Regions from separate parts of the Cytobacillus dafuensis genome, predicted to be linked through region 2. Evidence: a T-box and tRNA genes for the amino acid it is inferred to sense, from the RefSeq annotation. Region 2 holds a T-box; the other regions hold tRNA genes.
The links. The T-box of region 2 lies ahead of pheS (phenylalanine--tRNA ligase subunit alpha). A T-box ahead of a tRNA ligase gene usually reads a tRNA of that ligase, here a tRNA-Phe.
Positions count from the first base shown of each region.

Region 1: it encodes a tRNA-Phe, which carries the amino acid that the T-box ahead of pheS (phenylalanine--tRNA ligase subunit alpha) is inferred to sense. The anticodon was not compared.
Region 3: it encodes a tRNA-Phe, which carries the amino acid that the T-box ahead of pheS (phenylalanine--tRNA ligase subunit alpha) is inferred to sense. The anticodon was not compared.

Region 1 covers NZ_CP042593.1:3,844,276-3,853,591, forward strand. The annotation lists gene FSZ17_RS18330 (glycogen/starch/alpha-glucan phosphorylase) at 1-387, opposite strand, end outside; gene glgA (glycogen synthase GlgA) at 377-1,828, opposite strand; gene FSZ17_RS18340 (GlgC family sugar phosphate nucleotidyltransferase) at 1,825-2,853, opposite strand; gene FSZ17_RS18345 (glucose-1-phosphate adenylyltransferase) at 3,226-4,371, opposite strand; gene glgB (1,4-alpha-glucan branching enzyme) at 4,289-6,253, opposite strand; gene FSZ17_RS18355 (hypothetical protein) at 6,470-6,667, shown strand; tRNA gene FSZ17_RS18360 (tRNA-Glu) at 6,775-6,846, opposite strand; tRNA gene FSZ17_RS18365 (tRNA-Ser) at 6,854-6,944, opposite strand; tRNA gene FSZ17_RS18370 (tRNA-Asn) at 6,949-7,023, opposite strand; tRNA gene FSZ17_RS18375 (tRNA-Ile) at 7,041-7,117, opposite strand; tRNA gene FSZ17_RS18380 (tRNA-Gly) at 7,124-7,197, opposite strand; tRNA gene FSZ17_RS18385 (tRNA-His) at 7,207-7,282, opposite strand; tRNA gene FSZ17_RS18390 (tRNA-Phe) at 7,317-7,392, opposite strand; tRNA gene FSZ17_RS18395 (tRNA-Asp) at 7,407-7,483, opposite strand; tRNA gene FSZ17_RS18400 (tRNA-Met) at 7,487-7,560, opposite strand; tRNA gene FSZ17_RS18405 (tRNA-Ser) at 7,723-7,815, opposite strand; tRNA gene FSZ17_RS18410 (tRNA-Ile) at 7,830-7,906, opposite strand; tRNA gene FSZ17_RS18415 (tRNA-Met) at 7,943-8,019, opposite strand; tRNA gene FSZ17_RS18420 (tRNA-Ala) at 8,044-8,119, opposite strand; tRNA gene FSZ17_RS18425 (tRNA-Pro) at 8,131-8,207, opposite strand; tRNA gene FSZ17_RS18430 (tRNA-Arg) at 8,223-8,299, opposite strand; tRNA gene FSZ17_RS18435 (tRNA-Leu) at 8,314-8,402, opposite strand; tRNA gene FSZ17_RS18440 (tRNA-Gly) at 8,408-8,482, opposite strand; tRNA gene FSZ17_RS18445 (tRNA-Leu) at 8,493-8,577, opposite strand; tRNA gene FSZ17_RS18450 (tRNA-Lys) at 8,588-8,663, opposite strand; tRNA gene FSZ17_RS18455 (tRNA-Thr) at 8,687-8,759, opposite strand; tRNA gene FSZ17_RS18460 (tRNA-Val) at 8,770-8,845, opposite strand; rRNA gene rrf (5S ribosomal RNA) at 8,852-8,968, opposite strand; rRNA gene FSZ17_RS18470 (23S ribosomal RNA) at 9,078-9,316, opposite strand, start outside.
Region 2 covers NZ_CP042593.1:3,615,937-3,625,252, reverse strand. The annotation lists gene FSZ17_RS17310 (LysR family transcriptional regulator) at 1-716, shown strand, start outside; gene FSZ17_RS17305 (M42 family metallopeptidase) at 920-2,005, shown strand; gene sspI (small acid-soluble spore protein SspI) at 2,201-2,407, opposite strand; gene FSZ17_RS17295 (TrmH family RNA methyltransferase) at 2,610-3,362, shown strand; T-box leader at 3,439-3,719, shown strand; gene pheS (phenylalanine--tRNA ligase subunit alpha) at 3,776-4,813, shown strand; gene pheT (phenylalanine--tRNA ligase subunit beta) at 4,849-7,263, shown strand; gene tatA (twin-arginine translocase TatA/TatE family subunit) at 7,435-7,632, opposite strand; gene FSZ17_RS17275 (4Fe-4S binding protein) at 7,652-8,563, opposite strand; gene FSZ17_RS17270 (dimethyl sulfoxide reductase anchor subunit family protein) at 8,863-9,316, opposite strand, start outside.
Region 3 covers NZ_CP042593.1:418,711-428,026, forward strand. The annotation lists rRNA gene FSZ17_RS02110 (23S ribosomal RNA) at 1-1,182, shown strand, start outside; rRNA gene rrf (5S ribosomal RNA) at 1,373-1,489, shown strand; tRNA gene FSZ17_RS02120 (tRNA-Glu) at 1,529-1,603, shown strand; tRNA gene FSZ17_RS02125 (tRNA-Val) at 1,608-1,683, shown strand; tRNA gene FSZ17_RS02130 (tRNA-Thr) at 1,694-1,766, shown strand; tRNA gene FSZ17_RS02135 (tRNA-Lys) at 1,931-2,006, shown strand; tRNA gene FSZ17_RS02140 (tRNA-Gly) at 2,015-2,089, shown strand; tRNA gene FSZ17_RS02145 (tRNA-Arg) at 2,157-2,233, shown strand; tRNA gene FSZ17_RS02150 (tRNA-Pro) at 2,242-2,318, shown strand; tRNA gene FSZ17_RS02155 (tRNA-Ala) at 2,337-2,412, shown strand; tRNA gene FSZ17_RS02160 (tRNA-Met) at 2,441-2,517, shown strand; tRNA gene FSZ17_RS02165 (tRNA-Ser) at 2,542-2,634, shown strand; tRNA gene FSZ17_RS02170 (tRNA-Met) at 2,795-2,868, shown strand; tRNA gene FSZ17_RS02175 (tRNA-Asp) at 2,872-2,948, shown strand; tRNA gene FSZ17_RS02180 (tRNA-Phe) at 2,995-3,070, shown strand; tRNA gene FSZ17_RS02185 (tRNA-Tyr) at 3,095-3,179, shown strand; tRNA gene FSZ17_RS02190 (tRNA-Trp) at 3,184-3,257, shown strand; tRNA gene FSZ17_RS02195 (tRNA-His) at 3,267-3,342, shown strand; tRNA gene FSZ17_RS02200 (tRNA-Gln) at 3,501-3,575, shown strand; tRNA gene FSZ17_RS02205 (tRNA-Cys) at 3,585-3,658, shown strand; tRNA gene FSZ17_RS02210 (tRNA-Gly) at 3,681-3,754, shown strand; tRNA gene FSZ17_RS02215 (tRNA-Ile) at 3,761-3,837, shown strand; tRNA gene FSZ17_RS02220 (tRNA-Asn) at 3,853-3,927, shown strand; gene FSZ17_RS02225 (YitT family protein) at 4,867-5,697, shown strand; gene FSZ17_RS02230 (Hsp20/alpha crystallin family protein) at 5,833-6,255, opposite strand; gene FSZ17_RS02235 (spore germination protein) at 6,268-6,510, opposite strand; gene FSZ17_RS02240 (spore germination protein) at 6,530-6,796, opposite strand; gene FSZ17_RS02245 (MDR family MFS transporter) at 6,951-8,321, shown strand; gene FSZ17_RS02250 (YbaK/EbsC family protein) at 8,472-8,990, shown strand.

The sequences.
Region 1 (9,316 bases), 230 kb from region 2:
GGCTAAAGAGTCCATAAAACAAGCAGCAAGTCTTCCAAGCCCCCCGTTTCCTAACCCAGCATCAGACTCTATTTCCTCTAGAGCACATAAATCAATCCCTAAATCCTTTAAGCCATCCTTTACGACATCCTCTATCCCTAAATTTAATAAATTATGATAGAGAAGCCTTCCAAGCAAAAATTCAATCGAAAAATAATAAACCTGCTTTCCTTTTGAAGTTCGGTAACACTCATTTGTGTTAATCCATTCTGTACTAATATATTCCCTAACCATATTTCCTAGGGTAGAAAATTGATCACGCTTTGTACTTTCTCCAAAGCTTTTTCCACACATCATCTCAAGCTTTTGTAAAAAGGCTTGTTTAAAATTTTCTTTATTAGAAAACATGACTTTCACTCCTAGAGATGATTTCTGCGTAAAGACTGTTATATTGATAAGCAGACTGTGCCCAGCTGTAATCCATCGTCATCGCATTTTTCACAATCATGTTCCAGCAGGATTCATCCCTATAAAAACTAAGTGCTCTTTGTATCGTAAAAAGCATATCGTGAGCATTAAAATGCTTGAATGAAAAGCCGTTTCCTTTCCCTGTACCTTCATTGAATGACTGAACTGTATCATTCAGTCCCCCCGTTTCTCTAACGATTGGAATGGCCCCGTATTTCATTGCGATCATCTGACCGAGTCCACAAGGCTCGAATTTTGAAGGCATCAGAAAAAGATCGGCTGCTGCATAAATCTGATGGGCAAGCCCTTCGTCAAAGCCAATATATGCTCTAAATTTATTCGGATAGGCTAACTCCATCTCTTTAAAAAATTGTTCATATTGGTCATCACCTGTACCTAGAATCATCATCTGTATGTTATCTGACATCAACTCTTGAAAAACACAGCGTAAGAGGTCAAGCCCCTTTTGCTCTGTCAGTCTAGTGACCATGGCAATAAGAGGAATATTAGCAGCTTTCGGAAGAGCAAATTGTTCTTGTATATGTAGCTTATTTGCCGATTTCTTTTTTAAATTTTTATGATGGTAGCTTTCGGTTAGAAAATAATCGTTTTCAGGATTATAAATGGTCTCATCAATGCCATTTAATATCCCTTCCAAATCAGAAGACCGATGCTGTAATAGAAGATGCAGATTTTCACCATAATGCTCCATTTGTATTTCATTCTTATAAGTGGGGCTGACTGTTGTAATTTTATCAGCTGCCACAATCGCACCCTTCATAAAGTTAATATTGCCATAGAACTCAAGTTGATCAACATGAAAATGACGGTCACTAAGACATAATAAATCAGCTAGTGCTTCCTTCGGCATGATTCCCTGAAATTTCAGATTATGAATCGTAAATACAGTTCGAATGAATTCATATCCTTTTTTTGCTTGATATTCAACTCTTAACAGGAAGGGAATCATCCCTGTATGCCAATCATGACAATGAATAACATCAGGGTAGAACGGAATATACGGAAGAGCATCCAAAACAGCCCTGTTAAAAAAAGCAAATCGCTCGCCATCATCGTAATCTCCGTACAATTTTTCTCGATTAAAATAATATTCATTATCTATAAAATAATAGGTAATCCCTTCATACTTTATCTCTTCAATCCCGCAGTATTGGTTTCTCCATCCTACCTTAACTGTAAATTCTGCTTTTTTAGTCATTTTTGATTTAAATTCGTTTAAAATCAACCCATATTTCGGCAGTATAACCCTGATATCAGTCCCCTGCTTAATAATCTCCTTTGGCAAAGAACCAGCAACATCAGCGAGTCCACCAGATTTAACAAATGGAACACATTCTGAAACAACGAATAATACTTTCACGAATTCATCAGAGCTCCTTGTATCGTTCCTTTTCGAATGACATAGGGTGATTCGTTTGAGCCTTTTAGCAGTGTGCCTGATTCCACCTTGACATCCTTATCTAAAATGACTGAATCCAGACGGCAATTCTCTCCAATTTGGCTCTTTTGCATAATAATGCAATTCCTTACCACTGAGCCTACCCCGATCTTAACACCTCGTGAAATGATGCAATTTTCAACTGTTCCTTCAATTTGACATCCATTTGCTATCATTGAATGATGAACAGAAGCCTCCTTTAAATACCTTGTAGGAGGTTCATCTTTCACCTTTGTATAGATGGGCTGATCCCTTAAGAATAAACTTTTCCATATATGGGGCTGAAGAAGATCTAGGTTTATAGTGAAATATTTATTAATCGTATCAATCATTTCAGCATAGCCTTCATATTCATATGTACATATTTGATAGGAATGATGATAACTTGACACGACATCATGCATGCAAGAATAGCCGGTCATATCCCTCTTTAGAATCAACTCAATAAGCAAGGATGTTTTAATTAAATACATTTCTAATGATCTTCCATGTTTGCGGATTTCCGTAATATCACAGCCTGTTTGAATATGCCTGTCTAGTACAGGCCTGAAATCCATATTAAAAACTGTATAGCAATTGGAAATGAGTGCATATTCCTGTCTGCTTTTTTTGAAATAATCGAGATTGGCTGCAAAATGACTGAAGGAACCGATTCCATGCTTCTCTCCATCAACAATTGGAGAGGGAAAAAAGAAGAGGCCATCTCTTTTTCGATTAAGGTCCCAGTTTTTCCCTGACCCTAAATGATCCATTAAGGATCGATATTGAAATTTCGGGAAAATCGCAACACTTTCAATATCAGAATTCACCATATTAGAGAGGACAAAATCAATGAGCCGGTACCTGCCAGCAAAGGGAAGTGCAGCAAGTGACCTATGGATCATTAATTCTCCTAATTCTTCATGATAGGTTGTCGCATCAATTACACCAAGCAAACGATTCTTCAAACAAAACCCCTCCTATTAGAAACGATGGTAAATTTTTAGAAGTCAGAATTAGAGGCTAGCATAGAAGAAAACTGCTAGCCTATTAAAGTATATTTAGGGAAATTTATCGCAGATTAACGGGCAGTAAGACCCCTACTTCAAGGTTGTGAGAGAATCAAAGAAACCTAAGTTGGGGATCAACTGCCCGTAAAGGCCCGACGACTGACACGATGTCCTAGTCAGGCGAAAGACACAGGACGTGGTGTTTTGAGCGTGATTGGTTCAACTAACCATCAGTGGGGATGAAGCCGACTAAGAACGCCACGTCCTGTGGCAACGTCGGCACTAGCACGTCCTGTGCGTCGAAAAACCCCCACTGATGGAAGTTTCACTTTATGAAACAAATTTTTGCAGCATTTCATTAGAAACTAATACAATCTTATCCTTCTCCTCAGAGCCTCTAATAACCATTCCATCTGGTATACTCATATTGGATGGAATAATCGCATTTTCGATAAAAACATTTTGGCCTATTTTTGCATTTGGCATGATGACTGTTTCACGTATAAACGATCCTTTGCCAATCATTACCCCTTGAAAGAGGACGGATTTTTCAACCTCCCCCTCCACTGTGCAGCCTTCATTGATTAAGGAACACTTTACTCGTGCTTCAGTGGATATATATTGAGGCGGATGATTAGGGTTAACGGAGTAAATCCGCCAGTCATAATCAAATAGGTTTAATTCACATTTTTCATCTAATAAATCCATATTTGCTTCCCATAGGCTTTTTACCGTCCCTACATCCTTCCAATACCCTTTAAATGGATAGGCAAATAAATGTTTCTTTTCTTCTAACAACATAGGAATGATATCCTTGCCAAAATCATGACTTGAATCTGGATTTAAGGCATCTATTTCTAAATATTCTTTTAAGAGCCTCCAATTAAATATATATATTCCCATCGAAGCTAGATTATTTTTCGGTCCAGTGGGCTTCTCCTCAAATTGGATTATTTTCATATCATCGCTTGTGTTCATAATGCCAAATCTGTTTGCTTCCTCCCACGGAACTTCAATGACCGAGATCGTCGCATCTGCCCCTTTTTCTATGTGATAATCAAGCATCAGCTCATAATTCATTTTATAAATATGATCACCTGATAAAACCAATACATATTCTGGATCGTATTGCTTTAAATAATTTAAATTTTGATAGATCGCACTTGCTGTTCCCGTATACCACCTTACTTCAGACGATTCACTATATGGGGGTAAGACAGTAACACCACCGTTTCTACGATCCAAATCCCATGCACTGCCGATTCCTATATAGGAATTTAAGACAAGTGGCTGATATTGGGTGAGGACACCAACAGTATCAATGCCAGAATTCGTGCAATTGCTTAAGGTAAAATCAATGATTCGATATTTACCTCCAAAAGGCACTGCTGGCTTAGCTAGATTTTGTGTCAATGAATGAAGCCTGCTTCCCTTTCCCCCTGCCAGTAACATGGCTACACACTTTTTCTTTGCCATTTCCCTTCCTCTCCTTCCTATGTTTAACAGGACGTAATATGGATACGCTAAATGGTGCGATTGTCATTTTTACTGAGTATGGCTTCCCATGATACGCTTGATTTTCTGTCTTTAAGACTTTTTTATTAATACAATTTGAACCGCCAAATACTTCTCGGTCACTATTAAAAATTTCCCGATAGGATCCGTATTTTGGCACACCTACTTGATATTCATCATAAGCTTGATCTTTAAAATTACAGATCACTACAAGGTGCTCATCCTCTCTTTTTCCAAAGCGGATAAAAGAAAAGATTGATTGCTGATAATTATTTACATCAATCCATTCGAATCCATCCTGTAGAAAATCTAATTCATAAAACGGCCTAGAACGACTATATAGTTTGAGAAGCTCTTTAACAAAAACATTCATTTTTTGATGCATTTCATAATCTAATAAATGCCAATCAAGCTGTTCCTTATCCTTCCATTCTGCAAATTGCCCTAATTCAGACCCCATAAATAGGAGCTTTTTTCCTGGGTGTGCAATCATATAACTAAGAAGCAAACGCATCTGTGCAAACTTTTCCCAGTAATCACCAGGCATTTTGTTTAAAAGAGATTTTTTTCCATGAACAACTTCATCATGAGAAAGCGGGAGAACAAAGTTTTCTTTAAACGCATATAACAACGAAAAAGTCATTTTCCCATGAGCATGAGACCTTGATTCTGGGCTAGTTTCCATATAGCATAGAACATCATTCATCCACCCCATATTCCATTTGTAATGGAAGCCTAATCCGCCATATTGTGTAGGAAACGTAACCTGTGGCCAGTCAGTCGAATCCTCGGCCATCAAAAGGAAGGATGGGTCTCGATCGTAAACGACCTGATTTAATTTTTGCAAAAACTGAATACCAAATGGGCTCTCACTTTTTTCATAACGATTCGGCCAAAATAAAATATTTGCCACTGCATCTAACCGAAAACCATCGATATGATAATATTCCATCCAAAAAATTGCATTCGAAATTAGAAAGCTTTGCACTTCGTTTTTTGAAAGATCGAAATTTGCCGTACCCCAAATCATATTTTCCCGATCCCACTCGTTTTCATATTCATATAAATATGAACCATCAAACTGGTGTAATCCATTCGCATCCTTGCAAAAATGGCCAGGAACCCAATCGAGTATAACCCCAATGCCTTTTTGATGGCATTGATCAATAAAAAACATAAAATCATGCGGAGTTCCGTACCTGCTTGTAACAGAATAGTATCCAGTTCCTTGATAGCCCCACGATTCGTCGAGCGGATGCTCAATAAGGGGTAATAATTCAATATGTGTAAAGCCATGCTCCACGACGTAAGGAATTAATGTATGTGCCAACTCCTTATATGATAGAAATGATCCATCTGCCCGTTTCCTCCAAGAGCCTAAATGAACTTCATAAATCGCAACAGGTTCTGCAAGCAAATTTTTCTTCTCTCTTTTCTGCATCCAAATATGGTCATTCCATTTATAATCTTCAAGGGAATAGACAATAGATGCTGTACCTGGTCTAATTTCTGAATAATAACTAAAGGGATCTGATTTCAAAAAACGATTACCTTCTTTTGTAAAGATTTCATATTTATATAACGCTCCTTGTAAATTGTGATCTATATCGATCACCCAAATACCCTCATTATTAACTCTATGTAAGGGATAGCCCTCTCCATTCCAATCATTAAAATCACCGACTAATCTGATAATTTCTGCGTTTGGTGCCCACAAACAAAACCTTGTACTAACTTTATCCTCCTGCTTAATGACGTGAGAACCAAAGAGTCGAAAACCTTCATATAAAGTACCTTCATGGAATAAATGCATCTCATAATCGGTTGGAGATACAGTATTCATGTAAATCCTCTCCTTTAAACCACACTTCCATGATTATATTCGCTTGTTTACAGAAAAGACCTCGTAAAGATTTTCTAAAGATTTTGACAACAGTTTTGAAGATATGATAATAATCGAAAATATTCAAAATGAATCTCGCCGTTTCGACATAATTTATTGCATTTAATGACAAATTAGAATAAAGGAATAATAAATATATAAAGGAGGAATAGTAATTTGAGTAATAGGGAAGAAGATTTTTTAATTAAAGAGGCAACGAAAAACGAAATAAAAATTCCTGTATTTGGACCTCCAGATGGAAAAATAATGGCCACTGGTGAAATATTCCGAGGACCTTCTACGGGAATTACATCTGAATTTGATTTAGAAAATCCAGGCAGGAAGCTGCTTGAAAAAGATCAGAAGTTTGATTGAGGACCACAAAATTATTATAATTGCTCATTTAGATCAGCTACAATCGTGAAATATTAAAAATCTATAATAAAAGAGCTGCCAACAATATTGTTGACAGCTCTTTTATATGACCCGTACGGGATTCGAACCCGTGTTACCGCCGTGAAAGGGCGGTGTCTTAACCGCTTGACCAACGGGCCAATAATATGGCGGAGAAGGAGGGATTTGAACCCTCGCGCCGCTTACGCGACCTACACCCTTAGCAGGGGCGCCTCTTCAGCCTCTTGAGTACTTCCCCATAATGGCTCCGCAGGTAGGACTCGAACCTACGACCGATCGGTTAACAGCCGATAGCTCTACCACTGAGCTACTGCGGAATAATTATATATAAAAATGGTGGGCCTAAATGGACTCGAACCATCGACCTCACGCTTATCAGGCGTGCGCTCTAACCAGCTGAGCTATAGGCCCACATTATGGAGCGGGTGAAGGGAATCGAACCCTCATCATCAGCTTGGAAGGCTGAGGTTTTACCACTAAACTACACCCGCAAATCTATATGGGGCGACTGATGGGAATCGAACCCACGAATGTCGGAACCACAATCCGATGCGTTAACCACTTCGCCACAATCGCCATCATTAGCTGTATGAATTAACGGCAAAATAAATGGTGGCTCAGGACGGAATCGAACCGCCGACACAAGGATTTTCAGTCCTTTGCTCTACCGACTGAGCTACTGAGCCAAATAATATAATAATGGCGGTCCGGACGGGACTCGAACCCGCGACCTCCTGCGTGACAGGCAGGCATTCTAACCAACTGAACTACCGGACCATATTGCGGGGACAGGATTTGAACCTGCGACCTTCGGGTTATGAGCCCGACGAGCTACCGGACTGCTCCACCCCGCGACAATAATATTTATAAGATTTATCCTATGCTACTAAATAGTAGTAGGACTGTCCCGATCTCAGAAAGCTGATTCAAGCAGCAATTCGATCGGTACAACTCGCAGTTTATTCAGTGAAGTAACGCTTCGTTGCTCCACCCCGCGACAATAAAATATTTAACAATGGAGGAGGAAAGGGGATTCGAACCCCTGCGCGGTTTGACCCGCCTGTCGGTTTTCAAGACCGATCCCTTCAGCCGGACTTGGGTATTCCTCCGAATAAAAACAATATGGTGGACCTTGTAGGACTCGAACCTACGACCGGACGGTTATGAGCCGTCTGCTCTAACCAGCTGAGCTAAAGGTCCATAATTGCATCATATTTAAGCAATAGATATTACATTTGGTAGCGGCGGAGGGGATCGAACCCCCGACCTTACGGGTATGAACCGTACGCTCTAGCCAGCTGAGCTACACCGCCAAATGATTGTATATATTTATTTAATGGTGGAGCCTAGCGGGATCGAACCGCTGACCTCCTGCGTGCAAGGCAGGCGCTCTCCCAGCTGAGCTAAGGCCCCATTGTTTTAGATGGTCGGGAAGACAGGATTCGAACCTGCGACCCCTTGGTCCCAAACCAAGTGCTCTACCAAGCTGAGCTACTTCCCGTTTTTTATGATATTATGGCGCGCCCGAAAGGAGTCGAACCCATAACCTTCTGATCCGTAGTCAGACGCTCTATCCAATTGAGCTACGGGCGCATTATTAATATAAATGGTGCCGAGGACCGGAATCGAACCGGTACGGTAGTCACCTACCGCAGGATTTTAAGTCCTGTGCGTCTGCCAGTTCCGCCACCCCGGCACTTTTGGAGCGGAAGACGGGATTCGAACCCGCGACCCCCACCTTGGCAAGGTGGTGTTCTACCACTGAACTACTTCCGCATTATTTAAATGGTGCGGGTGAAGGGAGTCGAACCCCCACGCCTTGCGGCGCCAGATCCTAAGTCTGGTGCGTCTGCCAATTCCGCCACACCCGCATTATTTAAATGGTGAGCCATGAAGGACTCGAACCTTCGACCCTCTGATTAAAAGTCAGATGCTCTACCGACTGAGCTAATGGCTCATAATAAAATGATTGCTCAAGAGTGCCGGCCAGAGGACTTGAACCCCCAACCTACTGATTACAAGTCAGTTGCTCTACCAATTGAGCTAGGCCGGCATTACAAATATGGTGGAGGATGACGGGATCGAACCGCCGACCCCCTGCTTGTAAGGCAGGTGCTCTCCCAGCTGAGCTAATCCTCCGTTTACGCCTGGCGACGTCCTACTCTCACATGGGGACAGCCCCAAACTACCATCGGCGCTGAGAAGCTTAACTTCCGTGTTCGGGATGGGAACGGGTGTGACCTTCTCGCTATCGCCACCAGACTATTTTTTAAAGACAATATTTATTATATCGTCTTTTTAAATTTTTTCAAGAGAAATTTTTTATTCTCTCAAAACTAGATAATGTAGAAGAAGAATTCGAGTAATCAATTTGGTTAAGTCCTCGACCGATTAGTATTTGTCAGCTCCACGTGTCACCACGCTTCCACCTCAAACCTATCAACCTGATCATCTTTCAGGGGTCTTACTAGCTTGACGCTATGGGAAATCTCATCTCGAGGGGGGCTTCATGCTTAGATGCTTTCAGCACTTATCCCTTCCGCACATAGCTACCCAGCGATGCTCTTGGCAGAACAACTGGTACACCAGCGGTGCGTCCATCCCGGTCCT
Region 2 (9,316 bases):
TTGGGAGAGCAGAACAATTATTTGAGATGGAAAAATATATCGAAAAGAAGCTTGTTCATCTTAGAAATGGAGAATTAGCAGAATTAAAAATCTCCTCTACGAATGTCCCAGCAAATTTTTTATTACCAACTTGGTTAGGTAGATTCAAAAAAGAGTTTCCATTAATAAACGTAAATCTGTTTAGTGGTAATTCAGATTCAGTAATAGAACAGCTGCTTCACTATAGGGCAGATATTGCCTTCGTTGTGAAGGAGGAGTGGATCGAACCAGAAGTAAACAAATTCCATCTATTGGACATAGATTATTGGTTTATTGTCCCTCATGGGCATAAATATGATGGGAAAGAGGTACTATTAAAGGATTTAATGGCAGAACCGTTTATATTTAGAGAAGAAGGAAGTTCTACAAGAGAATTGCTATTCTCTTTATGCAGGGTTCATCGAGTACCTGTTCCTAATATCGGATTACAATTTCATGGTTTGAATGAATCGCTGCGTTCCGTTATGGCCGGATATGGAGTAATGATTGCTCCTTCATTAGGGGTTGAAGAATATGTAAAACGTAAGGAAGTCGGCAGAGTTAAGGTAAAAGGAGTTGAAATAAGCCGGCCTGTATTTCTTTGCAGCAGAAAAAGTGATGCTAGTATTTCAAATAATGTTAAGAAATTTACTGAGTTTGTGAAAAATATTTATCTATTAGAAGGAAGCCAGTTTTAATCAGCTAATAATTGCTCTTTTATAAGTACAAAATAAAAAAGCAAATTTTCAACTTGAAATTTTTTTTTGAATAAATAGGAAATTTAAGTTTAAGACTTATGTATAATATCGCATAAGAAAAGCTCAGTTTTTCTAATAATTCTTTATATTCATGATTGTCTTTTGTATAATAAAATTGAAAATATATTAAGGGAGTCGAAATAATGACAAAACTAGATGCAACATTAACGATGCTTAAGGAATTAACCGATGCAAAAGGGATTCCTGGCAATGAGCGCGAACCGCGTGAAGTGATGAAAAAATACATAAGTGAATATGCTGATGAAGTAACAACAGATGGTCTTGGAAGTTTAATCGCGAAAAAGGTTGGGAAGGAAGGCGGCCCGAAAATTATGGTTGCCGGTCACTTAGACGAAGTTGGCTTCATGGTTACAAATATTGATGAAAAAGGTTTTCTTCGTTTTCAAACGGTTGGTGGCTGGTGGTCTCAAGTAATGCTTGCCCAACGTGTAACGATTGTGACAAGTAAAGGGGATATCACAGGAGTTATCGGATCAAAGCCCCCTCATATTCTTTCACCAGAAGCGCGTAAAAAGCCCGTTGAAATTAAGGAAATGTTCATTGATATCGGTGCTTCTAGCCGTGAAGAAGCGCAAGGCTGGGGAGTAAAACCAGGTGATATGGTTGTTCCATACTTCGAATTTACAGTAATGAATAATGAAAAGATGCTGCTGGCAAAAGCATGGGATAACCGTATAGGCTGTGCGATCGCCATTGATGTATTAAAGGCTTTAAAAGGCACTGACCATCCGAATGTTGTTTATGGAGTTGGAACAGTGCAAGAGGAAGTCGGACTACGTGGTGCTCGTACATCTGCTCAAAAAATAGAGCCAGATATTGCATTTGGTGTTGATGTAGGAATTGCTGGAGATACACCAGGAGTTACGGAAAAAGAAGCACTAAGTAAAATGGGAAAAGGTCCACAAATTATTCTCTATGATGCATCAATGGTTTCTCATAAAGGTTTGCGCGACTTTGTAACAGAAACGGCAGATGAATTAAATATACCTTATCAATTTGATGCGGTTCCTGGTGGTGGTACAGATTCAGGTGCAATTCATTTAACACATAACGGTGTACCTGCGCTGTCTATCACAATCGCAACTCGTTATATTCATTCTCATGCTGCCATGCTTCATCGAGATGATTATGAGAATGCAGTTAAGCTTATTGCGGAAGTTATCAAGCGTTTGGATAGAGAAACAGTTAATAAGCTTACATTTCATTGATCATATTATTTAAGAAAGTTCATTTTCAAATTTTAATATAAAAATGCTAGTAAATGTAAAACTTAATAAAAAATACCGCTTGTTTATGAATAGCAAGCGGTATTTTTTATTAATGGGAATGTTTAATTATTAGCGCACTAAATAGCTGTAAAATTTCGATGAGCTTTTGCTTAAAAAATGGTTAAAAGCCTTTCGCTATTTTAATCCGCTCTCCAACGTTTGCAGCATTTCCTGCTGATCCTGTTCAGAGGAATTTTTCCAGATTACTTCAAACAATACCCCTAAACCAGGTAGCATTTTTTCTTCCCCGTTTTGAATAGCATCAACAATTGTATCCTTCAGTTCATCCTTTGTATTGCCGGAAACATTGTGTATAATTGCATTTCGTAAGTTTAAGTTCATTTCTTGCCCTCCTTAAAATGATTCAATTCGTTATTATGTTTTCTATTTTTGGATTTATTATGTATTTGAAATGGGCTATAATAAGAAAATTGATATAAAAGCTGAAGGGATTTGTCAGTCGTGGGGCAGGGTCCAGCGTGCAGACAATTCTCTACCATAAAATTTACATTTACATTTTATTATAAATAGAAGGAGTGAGAGTGTGAAATATATTCACTCTGCTAGTAACCCACAAGTGAAGCAATGGAGAAAACTTTTAACAAAAAAGGAACGCGACAAGACAGGTACCTATTTAGTTGAAGGATTTCATCTTGTCGAAGAGGCATTATCAAGTGAGCAAATGATCGAAATCATTGTAGGAGAAAATACTGGCCTTCCCCCTTCCTGGGATTATGGGGATATACCAGTTACAATGGTAACGAACGAAATTATTCAAAGCCTATCAGATACAGAAACTCCCCAAGGGGTTATTGGTGTATGCCGCCAACAGACATTTGATGCTGCTAATGTAGAAGGACATCGTTTCTTGCTGATCGATGCAGTACAGGACCCTGGCAACTTAGGTACAATGATTCGGACTGCAGACGCAGCTGGAGTTGATGCAGTCATAGTCGGGGAAGGAAGCGTTGATATTTTCAATCCAAAGGTGCTCCGCTCTGCCCAAGGCAGCCATTTTCACCTTCCTATTATTAGAGGGGAATTGGCTGAATGGATTCAAAAGCTTAAAGAAAAGAATATCCCTGTGTATGGCACTGCTTTAGAAAACGCAAAAGTATATACGGAGATACAAAGCTCAGAAACATTTGCTTTAATTGTTGGCAATGAAGGAAGCGGTGTAAGGAAGTCTGTATTAGCGGAAACAACAGAAAATCTGTACATCCCCATTTACGGAAAAAGTGAATCATTGAATGTCGCGATTGCGACTGGAATTTTGCTATATTCCTTAAGAAAGTAAAAATGGGCGATTATTTTTGTGAAACCGTTTGAAACAATGTGAAGAATATACTATAATTAACAGCAAAATTATATGTAATAAAACAATGACGGAGAAAAGTAGCTTGCAAGGAACTTTTCAGGGAGAGAATGCCTTAGACTGAGAGCATTTTCATGGGATTGCAAATGAACATTCACCTCCAGAGTTGACATCGGGACCATTGATTTGCTTATTTTAGTTAGATATTATCTAGGCTTATCATTGTAAAGATGTACCGGCTTAAGCCGTTATCTTAATGAAGCGAATACATAAAGCTGTCTATATATGCTTTTTGTGTTAAAAAGGGTGGTACCGCGAATCCAAAACCTCGTCCCTTTATAGGGATTAGGTTTTTTATTTTGCAAAAAAACAGGAATTGAAGGAGGATTTTTAAGATGCAAGAGCGTTTAAAAGAATTGCAAATTGAAGCGTTGGAAAAAATTAACCAAGCATCTGATCTAAAAGAATTGAACGATATTCGTGTATCGTACTTAGGGAAAAAAGGACCGATTACGGAAGTTTTAAAAGGGATGGGTAAATTATCTGCTGAGGAGCGCCCAAAAATGGGAGCACTTGCAAATGAAGTTAGAGATGCTATTGCTGCAGGCATTGAAGAGAAACAAAAGCATTTAGAAGAAGCCGCTGTTCAAGCAAAACTTGCGCTTGAGAAAATCGATATTACTTTACCAGGGCGTTCAGTTAAAACTGGAAATCATCACCCGTTAACACGTATCGTCGAGGAAATTGAAGATCTATTCATTGGTATGGGCTATACAGTAGCTGAAGGTCCAGAAGTGGAAAAGGACTATTATAACTTTGAGGCATTAAATTTACCGAAAGATCACCCAGCTCGTGATATGCAGGATTCATTCTATATTACTGATGAGATTCTTCTTCGTACTCAAACCTCTCCTGTACAAGCGAGAACAATGGAGAAGCATAAAGGGAAAGGGCCAGTTAAAATTATTTGCCCTGGTAAAGTATTCCGTCGTGATAATGATGATGCAACCCATTCACATCAGTTTATGCAAATTGAGGGACTTGTAGTAGATGAAAACATTCGTATGAGTGATCTAAAAGGAACATTAGAAGTGTTTGCCAAGAAATTATTTGGGGAAGATCGAGAAATTCGTTTGCGCCCAAGCTTTTTTCCATTCACTGAACCCTCAGTTGAGGTCGATGTATCCTGCTTTAAATGTGGTGGAAAAGGCTGTAATATATGCAAAAAAACTGGCTGGATCGAAATTCTAGGAGCAGGAATGGTTCATCCAAATGTATTAGAAATGTCAGGCTTCGATTCAAAGAAATACTCAGGCTTTGCTTTCGGAATGGGAGTTGAACGGATTGCCATGCTGAAATACGGTATAGATGATATTCGTCACTTCTATACAAATGATGTACGTTTCTTAAAACAATTTTCTATTCAAGAATAAGAAGCTAGACAAAAGAACAAAAAGGAGGACTATAAATGTTTGTATCATATAAATGGCTGCAGGATTATGTAGATTTATCAGGCATTACTCCCACTGAGCTTGCAGAAAAAATTACGAAGAGCGGGATTGAAGTTGAAGGCGTAGAAGTACTAAATGAAGGTATTCGTGGTGTTGTTGTTGGGCATGTCCTGGAAAGAGAACAACATCCGAATGCGGATAAATTAAATAAATGCTTAGTGGATATCGGCGAGGGTGAACCTGTTCAAATTATTTGTGGTGCCGCGAATGTTGATAAAGGTCAAAAAGTTGCAGTTGCTACTGTAGGAGCGGTTCTTCCAGGTAACTTCAAGATCAAAAAGGCGAAGCTGCGCGGAGAAGAATCAAATGGCATGATTTGCTCTCTTCAAGAGCTTGGAATAGAAAGCAAGCTTATAGCTAAGGAGTATTCTGAAGGAATTTATGTTTTCCATCAAGATGCTGAAGTAGGGACAGATGCGATCGATCTTTTACATCGCGATGACCAAGTTTTAGAATTAGGCTTAACACCTAATCGTTCTGATTGCTTAAGTATGCTTGGAGTTGCTTATGAAGTCGCTGCTGTTTTAGGAAGAGAAGTTAAGCTTCCAGAAACAGAGTTTGCTGAGTCTAATGAAAAAGCTTCTGATTACATTCGTGTTGATATAGAAGCAACAGAAGATAACCCTTTATACATTGCAAAAATGATTAAAAATGTAAAAATTATGCCATCACCTTTATGGATGCAAGGCCGTTTAATGGCATCAGGCATTCGTCCGCATAATAATGTGGTGGATATTACGAACTATATTTTGCTCGAATACGGTCAGCCGCTTCATGCATTTGACTATGACCGTCTAGGTTCAAAGCAAATTCTTGTTCGCCGTGCAAAAGATGGAGAAATCATCCAAACATTAGATGAAGCGAAAAGGGAATTAACTTCAGATCATCTTCTCATAACAAATGGCCAAGAACCAGTTGCACTTGCTGGTGTAATGGGAGGTTTGGATTCTGAGGTACAATCTGATACCAAAACAGTTCTTCTAGAATCAGCTTATTTTAAAGGTGCAACAGTTAGAAAAGCGTCTAAAGATCATAATCTACGCAGTGAGGCAAGTGCGCGTTTTGAAAAAGGAGTAGATCCAAATAGAGTAAGAGCGGCAGCTGAAAGGGCTGCGCATCTATTGGCAAAATATGCTGATGGAGAAGTATTAGCAGGCTCTGTTGAAGCAAATACGCTTAAAGTAGAACCTACTGTTGTCTCTGTTACATTAGAGAAAATTAATCGCGTGCTTGGATTAGAATTAGAAATCAAGGAAGTTGTTGATATTTTTTCACGCCTTCAATTTGAAACAAGTACAGATAACAATACAATTATTGTCACTGTGCCTACCCGCCGTGGCGATATTACAATTGAAGAGGATTTAATCGAAGAAGTAGCAAGGCTTTTTGGCTATGATAATTTAAAATCAACTCTGCCAATTGGTTCAGCAACTCCAGGACATCTGACTGCTTATCAAAATAAGCGCCGCATTGTCCGCAGATTCCTTGAAGGAGCAGGATTAAATCAAGCGATTACGTATTCCCTTACAAGCGGATTAAAAGCAACTCAATTTGCATTAGAAAATCGTGAACCAATTCGCTTAGCTATGCCAATGAGTGAGGACCATAGCACACTTAGATTAAGTATTGTTCCCCAGCTTTTAAGTGTCTTAAAATATAATTCTGCCCGCCAAAATGAAAATTTAGCCATGTATGAAATTGGGGATGTATTCCTTTCACAAGGAACAGATGAATTACCTGAACAACACGAGCATCTTGGAGGTGCTATTACAGGCTTATGGCACAGCCAACCTTGGCAGGGTGAGAAGAAACCTGTTGATTTCTTTGTAGTTAAAGGAATCCTTGAAGGTTTATTTGCTAAGCTAGGTCTAGAAAAAGCAATTGAATTCCGTCAAGCTGAAAAAGAGGGCATGCATCCTGGAAGAACAGCTGAAATTTATTTATCAGGTTCATCTATAGGTTTTGTTGGTCAAACACACCCAACAGTTGAAAAGGAATATGATTTAAAAGAAACATATGTGTTTGAACTTTCATTGAAAGCTATTTTAGAAGCTGAAGTTGAACCACTTCATTATCAATCTATACCACGCTACCCTTCAATTACTCGTGACATTGCACTTGTTGTTGATAAGGATAAAGCAGCAGGGGAGTTAGAAAGCATCATTATTGATGCAGGCGGGGCATTATTAAAAGAAGTTCATGTCTTTGATCTTTACGAAGGTGATCGTATGGAAGCAGGCAAGAAGTCAATCGCCTTCTCTCTTAAATATTTCGATCCAGAACGAACTTTAACGGATGAAGAAGTTGTGAAAGCTCATGATAAAGTTTTACATGCAGTAAAGGTAAAAGCAGGAGCGGTATTAAGAGGATAAAAATAAACTGTCTCTCAGTTAATCTTTGACTGAGAGACAGTTTATTTTATATATGAGACAAACGGTAATGATCAACCCGAATGACTCCAGTACCATCCTGTTTTAGAGTAACAGGAATCATTTACTATCTGAGGATACCTCTTGTGAAAAAGTATCATTTAATGTTGGATATTAAATCTTTTTCTCTTCAAGCTCTTTTTTTCCTTCAGAATCGTCAATGTCATCCATTATACCCTTAGTAGAGTTTTTGAACTCTTTCAATGATTGCCCCATTGCACGCCCGATTTCAGGAAGCTTTTTAGGACCAAAAATAATAAGCGCAAGAACGAGTATGATGATTAAACCTGGTATTCCAATGTTTGAAAACATGAATATCACATCCTATTTCTTAAGATAATATTGCACCAAATTCTTCCTTCTTTTTACACTTAACACATTTTTCACTTTGATCTACTAGTGTTTGATAATTATTATTACATATCTTGCATGTTTTTATTAGAAGAGAATGAGCCACTTCAGTTGCAGACATAATTCTTTCTTGAATCGTTATAGCTTTTTCAGGACATATATCTTGGCAAAGCATACAGCCTGAACACTTTTGAGCTGAAATTGTAAAACTTGTATCGTTTATTTGAAAACAATTTTTTTTGCAGAGCTTTTGGCATGCTTTACAAAGAGTGCATTTACTCAAATTTACTGACACTTCTATAAATTGATGTTTTGGGTATAATTTTGCTATATCTAGCTCTTCATGATTAAAACGCCATTTAGCAGGTGTCATTTGCTTCAAAGTTGATTGAGCTTCATTTTTCCAAAATGAAAATATTTCTCTCCGTGTAAAGGACTCTTCTTTTAGTTCTATTTTTTTCAAGTGAATAGAGAAGGGAGCTTCGTTAAGCTTTTCTAGCATCTCATTTGTTTTTGATATCGTTTGTTGCCAATTTTCATCGAGTTTCTCTTGTTCACCAATAATCGCCGTAATTCCTTTTTTATAATATCCAAGCAGTTCTCTTAAAGCAGGAGGATGTTCGTCTGTCACAACTAATTGATTTTGAAAAACCGTTCTTTTTGGAAAAAATCCTTCAATTGCTTGAACAGGGCACTCAGCTATACAATATCCACATTCCGTACATTTTTCATTATCAATATACGGATTCCCATCAATGAAAGTAATTGCCTCATCGGAACAGACATCCAAACATCTAGAACAGGAGGAGTAAGGACTTTGATGGCGTGTACATGATTGTAAAATTTTGAATTCATAATCTAGACTTTCCATCCATTTGTTTAATAATCCCATCAAAGCCACTCCTTTTTAATTGAAGGCTATGTTAAACTTCCCTGTTGATTTCCGCTGCAGGCACTTAGCGATCGCGGGCGGTCGGAAGCCTCCTCGTCGAAGAGAGCTCCTGCGGGGTCTCCCTTTGACTCGCTTCTCCCGCAGGACGTTGAATAATCATCCCCGAATAAACTCCGCACGAAGGAAATGCGAATGCATTTTCAAGGATCTCGCGCCTTCCGCTCCAATCAACAACAAAATAGCATTATCAACACTGAGCTTTAACATAGCCTGAATAAAATATTAGCATGTAGTCTTTTCTATGAACCTAGTACATAAAATACATATCTGCTTAAGCCTTCTGCGAATCCAATTACGATTAATGCGACAAACGCAACTGTAATTGTAGTTTTCTTAACTGGTGATAGAGCCATATAACCTAATAAAACGATTCCAATGACTTCGATCACCCACCTGATTGCGATTGTTCCTTGATAAGGTTCAAGGGAAGATGTAGCTGCTGTAGCAGCCATTATATTTACATCTGTCATAGCAGCAGGGAATAGTGCAACACCTAAAAGCTGGATGGCAATTCCAAATAAAGCAGTAAAAAAAGATAGTTTTAAAAGAGTCTTTGCATTGTCATCCATATTTTTTGCCCGAAGAGCAGGTACTGTAAAGCTAGCAATAAGTACTGCTCCTAAAACAAGGGCTGTTCCATAAAAGGAAGTGAATGTGTTGATGGAGTTCCAGCCACTTATTAGAGAATTTGAA
Region 3 (9,316 bases), 1.7 Mb from region 2:
GGGTGCTCATTTGGGTGAATAGCCCGGATGAGCCGCAGTGAATAGGCCCAGGCGACTGTTTAGCAAAAACACAGGTCTCTGCGAAGCCGTAAGGCGAAGTATAGGGGCTGACGCCTGCCCGGTGCTGGAAGGTTAAGAGGAGGGGTTAGCGCAAGCGAAGCTCTGAATTGAAGCCCCAGTAAACGGCGGCCGTAACTATAACGGTCCTAAGGTAGCGAAATTCCTTGTCGGGTAAGTTCCGACCCGCACGAAAGGCGTAACGATCTGGGCACTGTCTCAACGAGAGACTCGGTGAAATTATAGTACCTGTGAAGATGCAGGTTACCCGCGACAGGACGGAAAGACCCCGTGGAGCTTTACTGTAGCCTGATATTGAATTTCGGTACAGCTTGTACAGGATAGGTAGGAGCCTTGGAAGCCGGAGCGCTAGCTTCGGTGGAGGCATCGGTGGGATACTACCCTGGCTGTATTGAAATTCTAACCCGCACCCCTGATCGGGGTGGGAGACAGTGTCAGGTGGGCAGTTTGACTGGGGCGGTCGCCTCCTAAAAAGTAACGGAGGCGCCCAAAGGTTCCCTCAGAATGGTTGGAAATCATTCGAAGAGTGTAAAGGCATAAGGGAGCTTGACTGCGAGACCTACAAGTCGAGCAGGGACGAAAGTCGGGCTTAGTGATCCGGTGGTTCCGCATGGAAGGGCCATCGCTCAACGGATAAAAGCTACCCCGGGGATAACAGGCTTATCTCCCCCAAGAGTCCACATCGACGGGGAGGTTTGGCACCTCGATGTCGGCTCATCGCATCCTGGGGCTGTAGTCGGTCCCAAGGGTTGGGCTGTTCGCCCATTAAAGCGGTACGCGAGCTGGGTTCAGAACGTCGTGAGACAGTTCGGTCCCTATCCGTCGTGGGCGCAGGAAATTTGAGAGGAGCTGTCCTTAGTACGAGAGGACCGGGATGGACGCACCGCTGGTGTACCAGTTGTTCTGCCAAGAGCATCGCTGGGTAGCTATGTGCGGAAGGGATAAGTGCTGAAAGCATCTAAGCATGAAGCCCCCCTCGAGATGAGATTTCCCATAGCGTCAAGCTAGTAAGACCCCTGAAAGATGATCAGGTTGATAGGTTTGAGGTGGAAGCGTGGTGACACGTGGAGCTGACAAATACTAATCGGTCGAGGACTTAACCAAATAGAAAAGCGTAGGCGACTGCTTAGCTTCGAGAGGCGTTGGAGAGCCAGCTATGCAAATCCCGGTTTTGGATTTGTAGAGATGGATCGAAACGACCGAGAAGTTAGGAGCCGAAGCTGGACAATAAAATTTTAAATGATGATTGTCAGTTATCTAGTTTTGAAGGAATAATCCTTTTAACTAAAAATGGTCTGGTGGCGATAGCGAAAAGGTCACACCCGTTCCCATCCCGAACACGGAAGTTAAGCTTTTCAGCGCCAATGGTAGTTAGGGGCTGTCCCCTTGTGAGAGTAGGACGTCGCCAGGCCAAACCCTAATAAGGGTTATTTTTTTGCCAAAATTAGTTGGCCCGTTGGTCAAGCGGTTAAGACACCGCCCTTTCACGGCGGTAACACGGGTTCGAATCCCGTACGGGTCACCAATATGGAGGATTAGCTCAGCTGGGAGAGCACCTGCCTTACAAGCAGGGGGTCGGCGGTTCGATCCCGTCATCCTCCACCATAATTTATATGCCGGCCTAGCTCAATTGGTAGAGCAACTGACTTGTAATCAGTAGGTTGGGGGTTCAAGTCCTCTGGCCGGCACTCTAGAACGAGCCATTAGCTCAGTCGGTAGAGGATTACGGAAGCTTGCAGTACAGAGCGATACATCCTTGAATAGTAAGCTGTAGTAATCTGCGACAAATCACAAAGAGATTTGAAGCACAATTACGACTTAAAACGAAATTTAGGAAAATTCATTTTTTTTCGAGCCATTAGCTCAGTCGGTAGAGCATCTGACTTTTAATCAGAGGGTCGAAGGTTCGAGTCCTTCATGGCTCACCAGATAATTTGCGGAAGTAGTTCAGTGGTAGAACACCACCTTGCCAAGGTGGGGGTCGCGGGTTCGAATCCCGTCTTCCGCTCCAATTATTGCTGGTGTGCGGAACTAACAGACACAGGTCTTAAGATCATCGACACCACATATACAAGCGTGCGCCCGTAGCTCAATTGGATAGAGCGTCTGACTACGGATCAGAAGGTTATGGGTTCGACTCCTTTCGGGCGCGCCATTTACAAACGGGAAGTAGCTCAGCTTGGTAGAGCACTTGGTTTGGGACCAAGGGGTCGCAGGTTCGAATCCTGTCTTCCCGACCATGCTATCTACTTAATAATGGGGCCTTAGCTCAGCTGGGAGAGCGCCTGCCTTGCACGCAGGAGGTCAGCGGTTCGATCCCGCTAGGCTCCACCATATAACATAATTCTTTTTAGTTTGATTAGGCGGCGTAGCTCAGCTGGCTAGAGCGTACGGTTCATACCCGTAAGGTCGGGGGTTCGATCCCCTCTGCCGCTACCATGCTTTAATAGAATCTTATTATTCGGAGGAATACCCAAGTCCGGCTGAAGGGATCGGTCTTGAAAACCGACAGGCGGGTCAAACCGCGCAGGGGTTCGAATCCCCTTTCCTCCTCCATTTATTAAATATTATTGTCGCGGGGTGGAGCAACGAGCGTTACTTCACTGAATAAACTGCGAGTTGTACCGATCGAGTAGCTGCTTGAATCAGCTTTCTGAGATCGGGACAGTCCTAATACTCTCTAGGAGCATAGGAAAAATCTTATAAATATTATTGTCGCGGGGTGGAGCAGTCCGGTAGCTCGTCGGGCTCATAACCCGAAGGTCGCAGGTTCAAATCCTGTCCCCGCAATATGGTCCGGTAGTTCAGTTGGTTAGAATGCCTGCCTGTCACGCAGGAGGTCGCGGGTTCGAGTCCCGTCCGGACCGCCATTTTTTTCAGTAGTTAAAAACTACTGTTGATATATAGTTTATTTGTGGCTCAGTAGCTCAGTCGGTAGAGCAAAGGACTGAAAATCCTTGTGTCGGCGGTTCGATTCCGTCCTGAGCCACCATTTTTATACCTTTTTACTGAATATGGTGGGGTAGCGAAGTGGCTAAACGCGGCGGACTGTAAATCCGCTCCCTGTGGGTTCGGCGGTTCGAATCCGTCCCCCACCACCATTATAGGGGTATAGTTTAAAGGTAGAACAGAGGTCTCCAAAACCTCCAGTGTGGGTTCGATTCCTACTACCCCTGCCAATAATTATGGCGGTTGTGGCGAAGTGGTTAACGCATCGGATTGTGGTTCCGACATTCGTGGGTTCGATTCCCATCAGCCGCCCCATAATACTTTTTATTGACATAAGTACAAGTATTTAGATGATGTCGGAATATTTAACTACAGAAGTAGTTACACGGTAGCGCATTCATTTGCAATTAAATGTTCCTGCGGTGATTATTCATGAAGCAAACTCAAAGAGGATATTCATGATGAACCTTCAATGGGCTATAGCCAAGCGGTAAGGCAACGGACTTTGACTCCGTCATGCGTTGGTTCGAATCCAGCTAGCCCAGCCATTTTTTGTTGGCGGCATAGCCAAGTGGTAAGGCAGAGGTCTGCAAAACCTTTATCACCGGTTCAAATCCGGTTGCCGCCTCCATACAGATGAATATTATTTATTTGCGGGTGTAGTTTAGTGGTAAAACCTCAGCCTTCCAAGCTGATGATGAGGGTTCGATTCCCTTCACCCGCTCCATAATGTGGGCCTATAGCTCAGCTGGTTAGAGCGCACGCCTGATAAGCGTGAGGTCGATGGTTCGAGTCCATTTAGGCCCACCATTTCTATATAATTATTCCGCAGTAGCTCAGTGGTAGAGCTATCGGCTGTTAACCGATCGGTCGTAGGTTCGAGTCCTACCTGCGGAGCCATTTTTGTCCTTAATTTCTTCCTGCATATACATATATTAAAATCCCCCATCTATTCTTATTACTTTCTCTAACTTAAATCCTAAAAAAAAAGAATCGCCATGATGACAACTCCCATATTATTTCATATGAATTTTAATCATTTTTCTTTTGGACACAAATTTATATCATTTGTATGAGCTTTAATAGACTTAAATGTTAATAGAGATTCCTTTGTTATAGCCGAAGTTGGAAATCAATGGTAACGACAGCTATCTCATGAGACTATCTCAAGCTGAAAAAAGAGAAAAAGCGGTCTCATAAAGGGTTCATGAGACCACCACAAGCAGAAAAAAGAGAAAAAGCGGTCTCATAAAGAGTCCATGAGACCATCTCAAGCAGAAAAAAGAGAAAAAGCGGTCTCATAGTGAGTTCCTGAGACCATCTCAAGCAGAAAAAAGAGAAAAAGTGGTCTCATAGAGAGTTCATGAGACCATCTCAAGCAGAAAAAAGAGAAAAAGCGGTCTCATAAAGAGTTCCTGAGACCACTACAAGCTGAAAAAAGAGAATATAAAACCAGCTTTTCTAAATAACCGGCACCCAACCTTCTTCTGTGACAAAAATCCGGACTGCGACAACTTTTCTTATATATCCAAGATTTATAGAAAATATCAAAAGTCTATTGGGGGAATTTTCATGGAATGAAGCGACAAAAGGGAAGGATATTGTTGTATATAAGCGGACAATGCATTTGATATTGTAAAAGGCTCTGTGCTTGTATTGGCACTGACTGTCACTTGAATCCATGCGAAAAATACATTTGCACGATGAAGATATTTTTCACATAGTACCAAACTTTTATCCGTAATCCTTTCTTCAGTGGTGTTGAAACGAGAATAATATACGAGTATAATAGGATGATTCTGTATGTGCAGATAATTGGATATTAAAGGGTGGCGTGTAATGAAAAAAAGGATAGTAGATATTGTTTTTATAGCGTTAGGCTCATTGATTTTTGCACTAGGAGTTAATCTATTTATTATTCCAAACGAGCTCGGAGAAGGCGGAGTGACTGGGATCACCATTATTGCGTATTATCTATTTGAATGGTCTCCAGGTTTAGTGAACTTAGTACTTAATTCACTTCTGTTGATTGTTGGCTATAGATTTTTAAGTAAAACGACAACGATTTATACGATTATTGCTGTTGTACTTCATTCTCTATTCTTGCATTTAACGAAGGGCTGGAGCATTCCATCAGATGAAATAGTCGTGAATGCGATCTTCGGCGGCCTCTTCGTAGGTATAGGAATAGGCTTAATCATTCGTGTTGGCGGAACAACTGCCGGTACGACGATCTTAGCAAGAATCACACATAAATATCTCGGCTGGAGTATAAGCTATGGTTTGTTATTTTTTGATCTAATTGTCGCATTTTCTTCGTATTTTATTATCGGTGCTGAAAAGCTGATGCTTACGATTATGATGCTTTATATTGGTACGAAGGTCATGGAGTTCATTATTGAAGGGTTAAATCCTAAAAAGGCTGTAACGATCATATCTGATGTGCCGGACGAAATTGCACAGCAAGTGAATGATAAGATGAACAGAGGTGTGACCGTTTTTGCCGGCAGCGGCTACTATACAAAAATGCAAAAAGATATTTTATATATTGTGATAAGCAAACAAGAAGTCGTTAAGCTGAAGAAAATTGTTAACGATGCAGACAAGAGCGCATTTGTTGCTATACATGATGTTCGAGATGTTTTTGGAGAAGGCTTTGGAAGAATATAATCAAATGAAAAGGATGTTTGAAACGATGGCTTGACCACAGTTTCCAGCATCCTTTTTTGAATGGGCTGATCACCTTGCAAAAAGGTTTATTTCATCTCTTATAATATAGTTTTATTCTCAAATCTAAAGGATTATTTATGGAAAACTAATCGACTCCACTTTTCGAGGGTATGAAATATGAAGTAACCCATTATTAACTTGTATATGCATTAAATGAGCCTGTGTTGCTTCTGGCAGTTCAATGACTCGTTCAAATTCACCGTATACTCTCTCTCTTTTCATTTCCATTTCTAGTGGTAATACAGGATTTATTTTGCCACTAATTTTTAAATGTGTATTCGAGATTAAGTTGAGTGAAAGATCCTCTTGATTCACTCCCGGTATTTCAAAAATAATAAAGTTATAGTTTTCATTTTGGTACATATCAAATATGGGATTAGGCATCTTTTCTTTAAAAAATTCATCAGGATGTTTTTGCTTGAGTACACTAGACCAAAAATCACTATTTCTATATTCATTCGTAATCTCTAGCCATTTTCTCATCTTTTCTATGTCCATCGTAATACTCCTTTATAATAGATTAGAGATAGGAAAAGAAGGGTTAGCTATTTGATCCTGATCACTAACATCTGGATCTATAGTTCCTGTGTTTAAAAATGAACATGTTGGTGAAAAATCACCGAACGAATTGTTTGAACCGAAAAATTTACTATTAGCAGTATGACTGTTATGAACAGTAGGACCTATATCAATATTTCCGTTTTGAGTAGTTCCATTCACCTTTAAATTTAAGATATTTATTACACTGGGCATGTCAAATATCTCCTTTATATTAAATTGGTGGCAGTGGTTGCCCCGGCATATTTACATTCGCAGTATCAGCATTTCCAATTGCAGATTGGTCGTTCACATCAGGATCAATAAATATATTTTCCATCATTGCTTCAGTCGGTGAAGTATCACCATATGAAGAATTAATTCCTTGTGATTTGCTACTGGCCGTGTGACTATTATGAGTTGCTTCTCCTATCGTAATAGACCCATTACCCGAAATACTGTTGACTTTTATATAATATAAATTGATTACAATCGAAGGCATCATTATACACCTTTCTATTCTGCGTTTTATAGGTACTATATGCGATCTGTTGCCCATATGTGCAGGTGCCACCTATTATCACCTCTCAATGTATACAGGTTAATGGTATGCTATAATAGTTAAACTTGAGCTTTTCTTATTAGAGGTGAAAAATTTGCAAAAAGAAACAAAACAGAGATCGGTCGTTCTCGCCTTATTAATTGCAACCTTTTTGACAGCCATCGAAGGTACAATTGTCAGCACGGCGATGCCAAAAATTGTAGAGGATCTTGGCGGTAGCAAGCTTTATACATGGGTTATTTCTGTCTATTTATTAGCTGTGGTGATTAGTACGCCTATTTTTGGAAAACTAGCAGATTTATATGGCAGGAAGAGAATGTTTACGATTGGAACGATTATTTTCCTAATCGGATCAATGCTTTCGGGACTCTCACAAACAATGGAACAGCTCGTCATGTTTCGTTTGATTCAAGGACTAGGAGCAGGTGCACTTACAACGATTCCGTTTACAATTATCGGTGATGTGTTTGAATTCAAGGAGCGAGCAAAAATTCAAGGCATGATTAGCAGTGTTTGGGGAATTTCTGGGATAATTGGTCCACTTGCAGGCGGCTTTATCGTCGATACGATTACTTGGCATTGGATTTTCTTTATGAACCTGCCTTTTGGAGTTATTGCTTTAATTTTATTATCGATATCCTTACACGAGAATCTTGAGAAGAAGAAGCAGATTATTGATTATGCAGGTATTACGACGTTTGCGATTTGTATGTCGTCCTTCTTATACGCTTTAACATTATTAAAAGAGGATAGATCATTAACGACAAGTATTTCTGCCTTATTAGCAGTTTCACTGATCACCTTTTGTTTATTTTTCTATATTGAAGCAAAGGGAAAAGAGCCGATGCTGCCGCTTTCCTTATTTAAAATCAAGTTTATTACGATTTCGAATATTGCCGGCTTTTTATTAGGGTTTATTCTCGTTGCCATCACCTTTTATATTCCGTTATGGGTGCAAGGTGTAACAGGTTTAAACGCTACCTATTCTGGTATTGCAATGCTGCCTATGTCGATTACTTGGCCGCTTGGTGCGGTCTTTACAGGCAGATGGCTTGCAAAATCACCGATTGGGCGAGTGGCTGTAATCGGAATCTCTTTAATTATTGTCGGATGTATTGGATTAACTTTCTTTAGGTCGGGGACAACGATTCCGTTCATGATGGCAGATACAGCAATCTTGGGCTTTGGTTTCGGTTTAGCGATGACATCCTTTACCGTTGCTGTTCAATCAGCTGTTGATTGGAATATGCGTGGAGCAGCAATGGGTTCACATACATTAATGAGAAATTTAGGGCAGGCAATTGGGATCGCTGTTTCAGGACTATTGTTGAGTGATAAACTTTATGGTCATGCTTTAGAATCAAGTTTGCATTCAGTTTTCACGATGCTGATTCTATTAGCGGTTAGCGCCCTCGCTGTAACTGGCATTCTACTTCGTCAAAAAGAACCAGCGCTTAGCTGCTAGGTTATGAAAATATGGGCATTTTTATAGTAAACGCTATCTACTGCCCAAGGTAGAATACAGGTGTTTTTAGCTTAATCATTCGTTCTCGTTGTTTTACAGTATTAAAGGATGTTATCATCTTATTAATAATGTAAAGAAAGGAAGAAAGCGATGTCTTTGGAAACGGTGAAGGCTCATTTTAAAAAATGGAATCGTGAGGCAGACATTTTAGAGTTTGAAACATCAAGTGCGACAGTTGAACTGGCTGCTGAAGCGATTGGCTGTATTCCTGCGAGAATTGCAAAAACTTTATCATTCAAGGGTGAGGGCGATCAAGCAATTCTAGTAGTTGCAGCAGGTGATGCCAAGGTTGATAACAAGAAATTCCGCCAAGCTTTTGGCCTAAAAGCGCGTATGCTTTCGGCTGATGAAGTGGTGGAGCAAACTGGTCATATCATTGGCGGTGTTTGTCCATTTGGATTGGCAAATGAATTAGACGTCTATTTAGATATCTCGATGAAACGCTATGAGACTCTTTTTCCCGCCTGCGGCAGTTCAAACTCAGCTATTGAGTTGACCCTTGATGAAATATTTGAATACTCATCTGCTAAAGAGTGGGTGGATGTTTGTAAGGGTTGGGATGAGGAACAGTTGAAAGAGACAGTCGCTTCCAATACCAATCAGCATTAATTTTCAAATTAGGCTGTGTTAAAGCTCAGTGTTGATACTGCTATTTAGTTGTTGATTCTCGATGCAGGCGCGAGTTCCTCGAAAATGCTAACGCATTTTCTTCGTGAGGTGATTATTCTAGGAAGCTTATTCAATGTCCTGCGGGAGAAGAGAGTCAAAGGGAGACCCCGCATGAGTGATAGCTACGAGGAGGCTTCTAGACCGCCCTCGATCACTAAGTGCCTGCATCGGAAATCAACAGGGAAGCTTAAAGTATCCTCAAATTAAATTTAATATTATATCTGTATACAAAACATGGAAATACCTAATCCCAATACTGTCTTAAA